One region of the Serratia sp. JSRIV002 genome, then DNA from elsewhere that is predicted to be linked to it. Evidence: predicted binding sites of a transcription regulator. Region 1 holds the regulator's gene; each other region holds the start of a gene.

Evidence for each region. The regulator Fur, encoded in region 1, represses iron uptake genes when iron is present. The targets are predictions, from matches to a motif close to ATAATAATGAGAACNACTATCAA.
Region 2: KGP26_RS19930 (isochorismate synthase) is a predicted target of Fur. The motif match lies at 2,265-2,287, and genes of this name have one in related genera.
Region 3: efeU (iron uptake transporter permease EfeU) is a predicted target of Fur. The motif match lies at 1,426-1,448, and genes of this name have one in related genera.

What each region holds. Positions count from the first base shown of each region.
Region 1 is NZ_CP074143.1:1,719,458-1,723,940, forward strand. It holds gene KGP26_RS07970 (beta-N-acetylhexosaminidase) at 1-2,435, shown strand, start outside; gene fur (ferric iron uptake transcriptional regulator) at 2,618-3,064, opposite strand; gene fldA (flavodoxin FldA) at 3,390-3,929, opposite strand; gene ybfE (LexA regulated protein) at 4,133-4,420, opposite strand.
Region 2 is NZ_CP074143.1:4,226,986-4,231,468, forward strand. It holds gene KGP26_RS19925 ((2,3-dihydroxybenzoyl)adenylate synthase) at 1-1,010, opposite strand, end outside; gene KGP26_RS19930 (isochorismate synthase) at 1,021-2,229, opposite strand; gene fepB (Fe2+-enterobactin ABC transporter substrate-binding protein) at 2,424-3,383, shown strand; gene entS (enterobactin transporter EntS) at 3,370-4,483, opposite strand, start outside.
Region 3 is NZ_CP074143.1:3,605,569-3,610,051, reverse strand. It holds gene putP (sodium/proline symporter PutP) at 1-1,297, shown strand, start outside; gene efeU (iron uptake transporter permease EfeU) at 1,536-2,381, shown strand; gene efeO (iron uptake system protein EfeO) at 2,400-3,533, shown strand; gene efeB (iron uptake transporter deferrochelatase/peroxidase subunit) at 3,545-4,483, shown strand, end outside.

The sequences.
Region 1 (4,483 bases):
ATCAGGAAATCAAAGATAAAGACTGGGCGATCTATTTCCACAGCCCGCGCCAGACGCTGAAGGTCGATAACGACCAGTTCAAAATCACCCACATCACCGGCGATCTGTATAAGCTGGAACCGACGGACAAATTCACCAGCTTCCCGGCCAATCAGGCGGTGGAAATCCCGATTATCGCTGAATACTGGCAGCTGTTCCGCACCGACTTCCTGCCGCGCTGGTATGCCACTTCCGGCGATGCTCAGCCGAAGATCCTGTCGAATACCGATACGGAAGATGTTCACCAGTTTGTTGCCCCGTTCACCGGCGACCAGTGGAAGCGTACCAAGGATGACAACAACATTCTGATGGTGCCGGAAAGCCGCTTCACCAAGAACCAGGATCTGAAAGTGTTGCCGATGGCATCGCTGCGTGGGCAAATCATCCCAACCCCGATGGAAGTTAAAGTCCATGCTAAGGATATTGACCTGAGCAAAGGCGTGGCGCTGGAACTGAGCGCCTTGACCAAGCCAGCGGCAGATGCCGCAGCCGAGCGTTTTGCACTGCTGGGCATTGAGAGCCAGGCGAACGGTTATCCAATCAAGACGGATATCAAGCCAGCGGCATTCAAAGGCGATCAGGCCGTGCCTGGTGCCTACCAGCTGAAGATCGGCGAGAAAGGTGCCGAGATCGTCGGTTTCGATCAGACTGGGGTGTTCTATGGTCTGCAATCCATCCTGTCGTTAATCCCTTCGGATGGCAGCAAGAAGATCGCGACGCTGGATGCCAAAGATGCACCGCGCTTCCAATACCGCGGCATCTTCCTGGACGTGGCGCGTAACTTCCACCAAAAAGACGCCGTATTACGCCTGCTGGATCAAATGGCAGCCTACAAGCTGAACAAATTCCACTTCCACCTGACCGATGACGAAGGTTGGCGCATTGAGATCCCTGGCCTGCCTGAGTTGACCGAAGTGGGAGGCCAGCGTTGTCATGACCTGAGCGAGACCACCTGCCTGATGCCACAATATGGCTCTGGCCCGGCACCGCACGGTGGCTTCTTCTCCCGTCAGGACTATATCGACATCGTTAAATATGCTCAGGCACGCCAGATTGAAGTGATCCCTGAGATCGACATGCCGGCGCACGCCCGTGCGGCGATTATTTCCATGGAAGCTCGCTACAAGAAACTGCTTGCCGAAGGGAAAGAGAAAGAAGCCAACGAGTTCCGCCTGGTGGATCCGACCGATACCTCCAACACCACCTCGGTGCAATACTTCAACCGCCAGAGCTACCTGAACCCATGCCTGGATTCGTCCAAAAACTTCGTGGACAAAGTGATTGGTGAAGTGGCCCAGATGCACAAAGAGGCCGGTCAGCCGCTGAAAACCTGGCACTTTGGTGGGGACGAAGCGAAGAACATCCGTCTGGGCGCTGGCTATACCGACGTGAAAAACCCGGAAGCGGGCAAGGGCATCCTCGATCTGAGCAAAGAAGACAAGCCGTGGGCCAAGTCGCAGGTTTGCCAGGCCATCATCAAAGACGGCAAAGTGGAAGATATGGAACACTTGCCAAGCTACTTCGGTCTGGAAGTCAGCCAGTTGGTGAAAGCACACGGCATTGACAGAATGCAGGCGTGGCAGGACGGCCTGAAAGATGCCAAAGACTCGAAGGCCTTCGCGACCAACCATGTGGCGGTGAACTTCTGGGATACCCTGTACTGGGGTGGTTTCGACTCGGCTAACGACTGGGCGAACAAGGGTTATGACGTGGTGATCTCTAACCCGGACTACGTCTACATGGACTTCCCGTATGAAGTCAGCCCGGACGAGCACGGTTACTATTGGGGCACCCGTTTCAGCGACGAGCAGAAGATCTTCAGCTTTGCACCGAATAACCTGCCGCAGAACGCCGAAACTTCGGTGGACCGTGACGGTAACCACTTCACCGCCAAGAGCGATAAACCATGGCCGGGCGCATACGGTCTTTCCGCCCAGCTGTGGAGCGAAGTGGTACGTACCGACCAGCAGATGGAATACATGATTTACCCACGTGCCGTGTCGCTTGCAGAACGTGCATGGCACCGTGCAAGCTGGGAACAGGATTACAAAGCTGGCCGTGAGTACAAAGGTGGCGAAACCCATCAGGTCGATACCAAAACCCTGGATCAGGACTGGCTGCGCTTTGCCAACCTGATTGGCCAACGTGAGCTGGCCAAGATGGATAAAGCGGGGGTGAGTTATCGCCTGCCGGTCCCTGGTGCACGCATCATCGGTGGCAAGTTGGAGGCGAATATTGCTCTGCCTGGCCTGGGAATTGAATATTCCACCGACGGCGGCAAACAGTGGCAGCGTTATGACGATAAAGCGCGCCCTGCGGTAGCGGGAGATGTGCAAATCCGCGCGATTAGCCCGGATGGCAAACGCTTCAGCCGTGCCGAGCCAGTAAAAGCGTAAGTGAGAACTCCGCCCGCCTACGTGTCGGTAGGTGGGCTGAGATAGTGCGAGGTGAGAGAAAACTGCAATTGTGATAATTGAGTGGATATTTTTCCCCGGGCCTGTCCGGGGATTTTTTTATCTGTCATTTAGGCATAAAAAAACCGCCGTGTAGGCGGTTTTCGCGTTCTGGCGGGCCAGGATCAGTTCTTGTTGTGCAGCGTTTCGTTCTCGCGGCAATCACCGGTTTCACAGTGGCCGTACAGGTACAGGCTGTGGTTGGTGAGCTTGATACCGTGTTGCTTGGCGATATCGCGCTGACGCACTTCGATGGATTCGTCGCTGAACTCGATCACTTTGCCGCAGTCCAGGCAAATCAGGTGATCGTGGTGGTGCTGCTGAGTCAGTTCGAAAACCGACTTGCCACCTTCAAAATTGTGGCGGGTCACAATACCTGCGTCGTCAAACTGGTTCAGCACACGGTATACCGTGGCCAGGCCAATTTCTTCACCCATATCTATCAGTTTTTTGTACAGATCTTCCGCACTGACGTGATGGCATGCCGGATCCTGCAAGACTTCCAGGATTTTGAGTCGCGGAAGAGTGACTTTTAAGCCAGCCTTCTTCAATGCGGAGTTGTTATCAGTCATGCGGATTCAGTCCTGTTACTATGCTAATCAAGTTGAGGCGTTCTCGCCTATGGCATCGGTTGGCACAAAGCGTTAATTGCGTCTCATTATAGAACCGGTTGCTGCAAATAGAAACCGCCGGTTGTTAACAAACCTATCTTTGCACGTTTACAGGGTAATCATGCAAAGCTTTGATGGATGGGATAAACCGATATCTCAGTCTACCGTGGCGAGGTAGGAAGTTACAAACTTGTAGCTTCTATTGCTCTAATCCGTGATGCCGATAACAGAAGGGCGCGCTCTACGGCGCCCTTACTATGTGCTACGTATCCGCCGAGGCAGAGGTTTAGCCGACGATCTCGGCCAGGCTCAGCTCTTCACTGATTTGCTTGACCCAGGCGTCTACACGTTCGTTGGTCAGCTCAGGTTGACGATCTTCGTCAATGGCCAGCCCGACAAAGTGATCATCATCAGCCAGACCCTTGGAGGCTTCAAAATGGTAGCCTTTGGTTGGCCAGTGGCCGACGATGGCCGCACCGCGTGGTTCAATGATGTCGCGGATGGTGCCCATCGCATCGCAGAAATATTCCGCGTAGTCTTCCTGATCGCCACAGCCAAACAGCGCCACCAGCTTGCCGTTAAAGTCGATGTCTTCCAGCGTCGGGAAGAAATCATCCCAGTCGCACTGGGCTTCGCCATAGTACCAGGTTGGGATACCGAGCAGCAGGATATCAAACGCTGCCAGATCTTCTTTGCTGCTTTTGGCGATGTCGTGGATTTCTGCCACGTCGTTGCCGAATTTTTGCTGAAGCGTCTTTTGGATCATCTTGGCAATGTTTTCGGTATTGCCAGTGTCGCTGCCAAAGAAAATGCCTACATGAGCCATAGTAAAGATAACCTTTTAATTCAAATGAATGTGTTGCGTAAACGCGGCCTGAGGCGCTGCCAAGGGCAGGCTTGCTCAGCCGTAAATGCGTATCATGCCAGAAATTTGCCCTGAGGTTTTATCGCGTTTATGCGATGCCTCTGCGGAGGTGGAACCGATCTGGCGTCATCCTTAACGCCGTGCCGCGCGTGCGGCGGCAGAGATCAGTGTTCTGGCTGTTCTTCTGCCAGTTGGGCCAACAGCATTTGTTCGATCAATTCGCTGCGGCTGATATTGCGCTGGTCGGCCAGTTTGTTGAGAGCATCTACCGCGTCTGCGTTGATTTTCAGCTCTACACGCCGTAATCCACGCACTTTGTCCCGTCGTAGCTGATTACGCTTATTAATTCTAAGCTGTTCATCACGGGAAAGCGGGTTGGTTTTCGGGCGCCCTGGACGGCGTTCATCTGCGAACAGATCCAGCGTCGTGCGATCCGTTTGTTCTTTTGCCATTGTTGCGCTACTGCAAGGGAGTTTGCATCAAAAAGCGGTTTACGCTTCCAGACGGTTCGATTT
Region 2 (4,483 bases), 2.5 Mb from region 1:
TCAGCCATGCCAAACACCTGCTGCAACTGGCAGCCGATCTCATTGCGTATGCGGGCCGCCAGGGTTTCCCCCAATTTGGCTCCGCCGACCTGCAGCAGCGCCAGGCTGGCTAACGGCTGATTGCTGCCCCACTCTTCGATCGCCTGCAACCACAGGGTAACCGCAGGCGGCACCAACGCGGTGACCGTGATCTGATGCTGTTCGATCAGTTTGAAACATTGGGCAGCCGCAGGATCGCTGGCAAATACCACCAGCCCGGCACCGTAAAACACCCCCAACACGCCCGGAGAACTCATTGGATAGTTGTGGGCCACCGGCAACGCACACAGATAGCGGGTAGCACTGTCAAAACGGCAAATCTCTACGCTGCGGCGAATGCTGTAGTAATAATCGTTATGGGTGCGCGGGATCAGCTTCGGCGTACCGGTGCTGCCACCGGAAAGCTGGAAAAACGCCACCCGATCGGCGGCCGTTGGCGTCGGTTCAAAAGCACCTGGATCCTCTTCCAGCCAAGCAGCCAACGCCTGTTCACCTTCGGCCTGATTACGCAGCCCAACCACCCGTAGCGAAGGATGCTGTTCTCTGAACGTATCCAGGAACGGCTCCTGCGCGAACAGGGCATGTTCGCGATCGGCAATCAGCAGCGCAGGCTTGATTTGACTGGCATAGGCGTTCAGTTCGCTACGTTGATGGCTGAACAGGGCATTCACCGGCACCACGCCGATTTTCAACAGGGCAAAGAACACCACATAGAATTCAACCACGTTGCCTAGTTGAACCAACGCAGTATCACCGGATTGTAGCCCGCGCCGTAACAGGGCGGCGGCTAGACGATCGGAAAGCTGTTCCAGTTGGCGATAGCTTAAGCTGCGTTGCGGGTCGATCATGGCAATAGCGTCGTTATCTGCCTGACGGGCCAAGATGTCGGTCAACGGTCGATCGATCCAATAGCCGCGTTCGCGGTAACGGCGCGCGAACTCTTCAGGCCAGGGGGTAAAAGCAATAGTCATGGGGGACTCTCTATCCTTGATTAAGGCCAAACGCACGCAGAATGGTGCTGAGTTTGGTACCAGTTTCGTGCCATTCGGACTGCGGGGAAGAGTCCTGCACGATGCCCGCACCGGCAAACAGGCGTACCTGATTACCCTTCACGGTGCCGCAACGGATGGTGACGACCCATTCTCCGTTGCCCTCGGCGTCACACCAGCCGACGATGCCACCAAACAGCTGCCGGTCAAACGGCTCAAGCTGTTCGATGAGATCGCGAGCTGCCAGCGTTGGGGTACCGCATAATGCCGGCGTAGGGTGCAACAGGCAGGCCAGCGACAGGGCATTCTCTGCCCGGTCGGCCACTTCACCGTCGATTGGCGTCGAAAGATGCCACAGCGTGGTGGTACTGAGCAGTTCAGGGGTTGCGGGAATATGCAAATGACTGCAACGCCCAGCCAAGACCTGGCGCATGCCTTCGGTCACGATCTGGTGTTCATAGCGGTCTTTACCCGAAACCAACAGTTGTTCGCTGACGGCCCGATCCTGCAGCGGATCGCTTTCGCGCCGAGCCGAACCCGCCAGCGGGTTGGAATGGAACTGGTCGCCAAATTTACGCAGCAGCAGCTCCGGGCTGGCTCCCACCAATGCCCCCTCTGCCAGCGGCACGTGGAAATGGAAGCCGTGCGGATTCTGGGCAATGATGCGCGCCATCAGCGCTGCGTGGTCTACCGGCTTGCTGGTTTCAATGTCCAACAGGCGGGCGAGCACGACCTTATCCAATCGATCACCGCTAGTTGCCTGCACGGCATCGCTAACCATCTGCATAAACTGCGGCTGCGCTGGCAACTCGGTTTGGCGGACAATCTCAGGGATCGGTCCAGCAGCAGGCGCTAAGCTGGTCAGCAGGGTTTCACGTTCGAACCATTGCGTCTGTTGCGGGATAAACAGTGACGAGGGTTGACGAGTATCGAAAGGGATTGCGCCGCACAGCAGCGGATCCTTGATGCCTGCCTTGCGGGCCTGCGCAAATGTCTGCTGTATCGCCTGCTGGAATTGGCCCTGCAGGTCATCGCCATCCACCGCTGGCAAGGTGATGCGGGCAAAGCATCCCTGGGTGCTCAGACTGCGAAAAGGCGAGGTAAAAAAGAAACCTGAAGTCGGGGATATTGTGGCGGCCTGTGCCAGATCTACACCCTGTTGCAGGTCCTTTTGCGCAGCGCCCTTAACGGCTACGTCCATAGGTACTTCCTCTTGTTTCATTAACAATAACCAATATAATAATGATTATCATTTGTATTGCATCCGCGATAAAGTACCTGCCAGAACTGACCATGTCAATAAACGTAACCTCTTCTGCTAACCCACATTAAGGGGTAAACTTGGTGGTTTATGACCAATGAATGATAATCATTCGGATTAAAAGGATCTCACCGATGTCAATCCCCCTGCGGCTCAGCCTGGCGCTGTTTGGCCTGCTGGCGTTGAGCGTTGCCCAAGCCGAGACTCAAGCCTGGCCGCGCAGTATCGAAACCTCACACGGCGTTATCACCCTTAAACAACCTCCACAGCGCATCGTCTCCACCAGCGTGACGGTCACCGGTACGCTGTTGGCGATCGACGCTCCGGTGATCGCCAGCGGAGCCACCAGCCCAAACAACCGGCTATCGGATCGGCAGGGCTTTTTCCACCAGTGGGGAGAGATTGCGGCCAAACGTGGAGTGAAGCGGTTATATATTGGTGAACCCAACGCCGAGGCAATCGCCGGTGAGGCACCTGACCTGATTGTGATGTCCGCTACCGGGGCCGATTCTGCGGTGCGCCTGTACGATCAGCTGTCGGCCATCGCTCCGGTGCTGGTGGTGAACTACGACGATAAAAGCTGGCAGGAACTGGCCAACATCCTCGGCGTAGCGACCGGCCATGAAGCACAAGCGGAGAAGATCGTCAGCGAGTTTGATCGCCGTGAGAAAACGCTGAAACAGCAGATGACATTGCCACCACAGCCCATAACGGCACTGGTATTTCGCAGCGATGGCAAGAATGCCAACCTGTGGACCGCAGACTCATCCCAAGGGCAACTGCTGCAACAGCTAGGCTTTACCCTGGCCACTTTGCCACCAAAACTCAACGCCAGCACCAGCCAAGGGGCGCGTAAAGATATCGTCCAACTTGGCGGTGAAAACCTGGCAGAAGGCTTGAATGGGCAAACGCTGCTGTTATTCGCCAACGATGAAAGTGATGCACAGCGGCTGATGAGCAACAGTTTCCTGGCTCATCTGCCAGCGGTGGAGAATAAGCGGGTTTACCCATTGGGGAACGACACCTTCCGCCTGGATTATTACAGCGCCAGCAACTTGCTGACGCGTCTGGAAAAGCTGTTTATTTCTCCGTAGCCGCAACGGCGGGTTGGAGTTTATCGCTCTGCCCGCCCATGCTCACGTTGCGCAAACCACGCATGGCAAACGCCAGCACCACGGCCAGCAGCGCCGCACCAAAACCGAAGCTGGTAGAGCTCATCGCTGGCAGCATAAATGCCCCCATCGCGCCGAGCAGCAAGGCACCAAGCGCATCCCCTACAACGTTCTGCGCGGTCCACAGGCCGTTAATCCGGCCCAGAAACGCGTCCGGCGTCAGGTTCTGTATCAGGCCATATTGCAGCAGCGAGTTCAGCGCGCTGAGGTAGCCAAACACCACCAGGCACAACAGCGCCATACCGTACCAAGGCATCAGGCCAAACAGCCCCACGGCCACGAAAGCCGCTATCGCCGTTATCAACATCATCCAGCCCGGCCGCGCCACCTGAGCCACCCGGCCACTGGTAAATGCGCCAATCGCCGCCCCTAATGGCACCGCCGCATACATGATCCCCAGGCTCTGGGTAGTGACCTGCCACATACCGGAGATGGCCGGATATAACACGCGCACCGCGCTGGCCATGGTCATCAACGCACCAATCAGCGCCACCATGCCAATCACCTTGTTCTGGAACAGGAAGGTGAAGCCGCCGATCAGCGCCCGCAACGGATGTTCACGCGGCTGCGGTGGTGGTGGCAACTGAGGCAATTTTAATAGCGGGATCAAAGTGATCAGCGTCCCCAAGGCCGCCAGCGCATAGTTCCAGCTGATACCTGCCCCAGCGATCACCAACCCGCCGATAGCGGGAGACAGGATCGACCCAAAGCGTACGGTCAGCATGCTGATGGCCCCGGCCTGCACGATATTCTCACGGCCAACGATCGCCGGTGTCGCCGCCAGCAACGCCGTCACGCCTACCGCACCAAAAAATCCGTCCCATACCGCTAGCAGATAAATCGCCGTTAGCGAAGGTGCAGGCAGCGCAGCATTGAGGCACAACCCCAGAAAGCCCACACCGCAGGTTGAGCGCGCAAACAGGATCAACCGACGGCGTTCATAGCGATCGGCCAGCACCCCGCCCATCAGCAAACCGGCAAACATTCCGCCGCCCGCCAGGGTCACCGCAAGCCCAACCAAC
Region 3 (4,483 bases), 1.9 Mb from region 1:
CTTACCGGGCGCGATTTTCCTCTCCGGGATTTCTGAGAGCTGGATCGCCATCGGGCTGACCATCGGTGCCTACCTGAACTGGAAGCTGGTGGCAGGACGGTTACGCGTCCATACCGAAGCCAACAACAACGCCTTGACGCTGCCGGATTATTTCACCAGCCGTTTTGAAGATAACAGCAAACTGCTGCGGGTGATTTCCGCCATCGTGATCCTGGTGTTCTTCACCATCTATTGTGCTTCCGGCATTGTGGCCGGTGCGCGCCTGTTTGAAAGCACCTTCGGTATGACCTACGCCACCGCGCTGTGGGCCGGGGCGGCCGCCACTATCCTGTATACCTTTATTGGCGGGTTTCTGGCGGTCAGTTGGACCGATACCGTGCAGGCCAGCCTGATGATTTTTGCGCTGATCCTCACTCCGGTGATTGTGATCTTCGCCGTGGGCGGCATCGACAGTTCGATGTTGGTGATCGCGGCTAAAAACCCGGCCAATCTGGATATGATGAAAGGGCTGAATCTGGTAGCGATCCTGTCGTTGCTGGGCTGGGGTCTGGGCTACTTTGGGCAGCCGCATATTCTGGCGCGCTTTATGGCGGCGGACTCCCACCGCACCATCCGTAGCGCTCGCCGCATCAGTATGACCTGGATGATCCTCTGCCTGGCGGGGACCATTGCGGTTGGCTTCTTCGGCATTGCTTACTTTGCCAATAACCCGGATCAAGCGGGCAATGTGACGCAAAACGGCGAGCGGGTGTTTATCGAACTGGCCATGTTGCTGTTTAACCCATGGATTGCCGGGATCCTGCTGTCGGCCATTCTGGCGGCGGTAATGAGCACCTTGAGCTGTCAGCTGCTGGTTTGTTCGAGTGCGATCACCGAAGACCTGTACAAAGCCTTCTTGCGCAAAGGAGCCAGCCAGCGTGAGCTGGTGTGGGTAGGGCGTGCGATGGTGCTGGTGGTAGCGCTGGTGGCGATTGCCCTGGCGGCTAACCCGGAGAACCGCGTGCTGGGTCTGGTAAGCTATGCCTGGGCCGGTTTTGGTGCCGCATTTGGCCCGGTGGTGCTGATCTCGGTACTGTGGTCGCGTATGACCCGTAACGGCGCACTGGCCGGTATGCTGGTTGGGGCGATCACCGTGATCGTCTGGAAGCAGTACGCCTGGCTGGATCTGTATGAAATCATTCCAGGCTTTGTGTTTGGCTGTATCGCCATCGTGGTGGTTAGCCTGATGGGCCGCCAGCCTTCGGCAACTATCACCAAACGTTTTGATCTGGCAGAAGCCGAGTTCAAAACGGTCTAAATCCGCCTTAATCTCTCCCCGGCAATCGGGGAGAGATCTGCTTTTCTCCTCACGACTCTCATCAAGCTGTAACAACTAGCGACATTTGATTAATAAAAATCACACTTCCGCCTCTTGTTTTTCTTTTCAGTAGAATGATAATCACTATCGTTCTGGTTTACTTTTCTTTACATTGCCGCAGCCTGGTTACTCAGCGCCAGCGGCTGACTACAAACGCCTTTTCAGGGGTTAATATTCTATGTTTGTTCCTTTCCTTATCATGTTCCGTGAGGGGCTGGAGGCTGCGCTGATCGTCAGTTTGATCGCCAGCTATCTGAAGCGGACTCAACGCGGTCAATGGCTTGGTGTGGTATGGATTGGGGTAATCGTCGCCGTTGCTCTGTGCCTGGCGCTAGGTATCTTCATCAATGAAACCACCGGCGAGTTTCCGCAAAAACAGCAAGAGCTGTTCGAAGGGCTGGTAGCGGTGGTGGCGGTGTGCATCCTGACCTATATGGTGTTCTGGATGCGCAACGTTTCTCGCTCGGTGAAGGTGCATCTTGAAGAGGCGATCGATAACGCCCTCAACTCGAGTAAAAGGCAAGGGTGGGCGTTGGTGGCGATGGTGTTTTTTGCCGTTGCCCGTGAGGGGCTGGAGTCGGTGTTCTTTCTGTTGGCTGCGTTTCAGCAGGATGTGGGCATTGCCGCGCCTATCGGTGCGATGCTCGGGCTGGCGTGCGCCATCGTGGTGGGCATGCTGATCTATTGGGGCGGTATCAAACTGCACCTGGCCAAGTTCTTCAAATGGACCAGCCTGTTTATTCTGTTCGTGGCTGCGGGCCTGGCCGCCGGGGCGATCCGTGCCTTCCACGAGGCTGGACTGTGGAACCACTTCCAGGACATCGCGTTCGACCTCAGCAACCAGCTATCCACGCATTCACTGCTGGGCACCCTGTTAGAGGGAGTGTTCGGCTATCAGGAAGCGCCGTCGGTCAGCGAAGTGGCGGTCTATTTCCTGTATCTGATCCCTGCTCTGATTTTCTTTTTCCTGCCGCAGCGTACGGAATCCTCTGCGATCCCGGCGCAACGCAAGACACATCACTAATTTACTAGGGAATCCCGTATGTCTACTCCGTTATTTCGCCGCAAGGCATTGCATGCCGCATTACTGGCCGTTCCTGCTTTCGCGCTGAGCCTCAACGCGCTGGCGGCGGATATCCCTCGAGTTTTGGTGACCGTTAACGACAAACAGTGTGAGCCGATGCAGTTGACCCTGCCCGCCGGTAAAACCCAGTTTGTGGTGCATAACACCAGCCAGAAGAACCTGGAGTGGGAAATCCTCAAAGGCGTGATGGTGGTGGAAGAGCGTGAAAATATCGCGCCAGGTTTCACCCAGAAAATGACGGCAAACCTCGAGCCGGGTGAATACGACATGACCTGTGGGCTGCTGAGCAATCCGAAAGGCAAGCTTGTCGTCACGGCTGCGGGTGCGGTAGCTGATGGCAAACCGAATGTGATGGATCTGGTTGGCCCGATTGCCGAATATAAAGTCTATGTCACCAAGGAAGTTGAAGGGCTGGTCAAGCAGACCAAGCTGTTCACCGATGCGATCAAAGCCGGTGATGTGGCCCAGGCCCGCAAGCTTTATGCGCCAACCCGTCAGCACTACGAGCGTATCGAACCGATTGCCGAGCTGTTCTCCGATCTGGACGGCAGCATCGACGCCCGTGAAGACGACTATGAGAAAAAAGCCGAAGATCCGAAATTCACCGGCTTCCACCGTCTGGAGAAAGCGCTGTTTGCCGATAACACCACCAAGGGCATGAATGAGTATGCCGATGGTCTCTATAAAGACACGCTGGAATTGCAAAAACGCATCGGTGAACTGACCTTCCCGCCAAGTAAAGTGGTGGGTGGCGCTGCTGGCCTGATTGAAGAAGTGGCGGCCAGCAAGATCAGCGGTGAAGAGGATCGCTACAGCCGTACCGACCTGTGGGATTTCCAGGCCAACGTTGATGGCGCCCAGAAGATTGTCAACCTGTTGCGTCCGCTATTGGAAAAGGCCAACCAGCCACTGCTGGCCAAGATCGACGCCAACTTTAAAACCGTCGACACCATCCTGGCTAAATACAAGACCGCAGAGGGTTACGAGTCTTACGAGAAGCTGACTACCGCGGATCGCAATGCGATGAAAGGGCCGATCACTACGCTGGCAGAAGACCTGTCACAGCTGCGTGGCGTGCTGGGTCTGGATTAAGGCTGAGCATGATGAACAACAAGACCGGCCCGCATAACGGGCCGTTTCCTCAAGATGAGCAGGCCGCTTCGCCTTCGCGTAGGCGGTTGTTGCAGGGTTTGGGCATGATGGGCGGTGCTCTGGCGTTGGCGGGGCCATCCCTGGCGCGGGCAGCAGAAGAGCCACTGGCTACCTCGCAGGACGAACGCTGGCAAAAACAACCGTTCTACGGCCAGCACCAAGCCGGTATTTTGACGCCGCAGCAAGCGGCCATGATGCTGGTGGCTTTCGACGTATTGGCGACCAACAAGCAGGATCTTGAACGGCTATTTCGCCTGTTGACCAGCCGTATCGCTTTCCTCACCAGCGGCGGTAAGGCTCCGGAGGTCGATCCCAAGCTGCCACCGTTGGATTCGGGCATTATGGGGCCAGAGATCTACCCCGATAATCTGACCATCACCGTTTCCGTTGGCACCTCGCTGTTTGATGAGCGCTTTGGCTTACAGGCGCAGAAACCGCTGCACCTGCAAACCATGACGCGTTTCCCCAACGATTCACTTGATGCTGCCCTGTGTCATGGTGACCTGCTGCTGCAAATCTGTGCCAATACCAATGAAACGGTGATCCACGCGCTGCGCGATATCATCAAGCATTCGCCAGACTTGCTCAGCGTGCGCTGGAAGCGGGAAGGTTTTATCTCGGCTCACTCGGCCCGCAGCCGGGGCAAAGAGACGCCGATTAACCTGCTGGGCTTCAAAGACGGCACCGCCAACCCAAAAACCAGCGATAAGCCGTTGATGGATCAGGTGGTGTGGGTCGGTGATAAGGCGGGGGAACCTGCCTGGGCTGTTGGCGGTAGCTATCAGGCCGCGCGTATTATTCGTTTCCACGTCGAATTTTGGGATCGGACGCCGTTGCAGGAGCAGCAAACCATCTTTGGCCGTGAAAAACACAGCGGTGCGCCGTTGGGG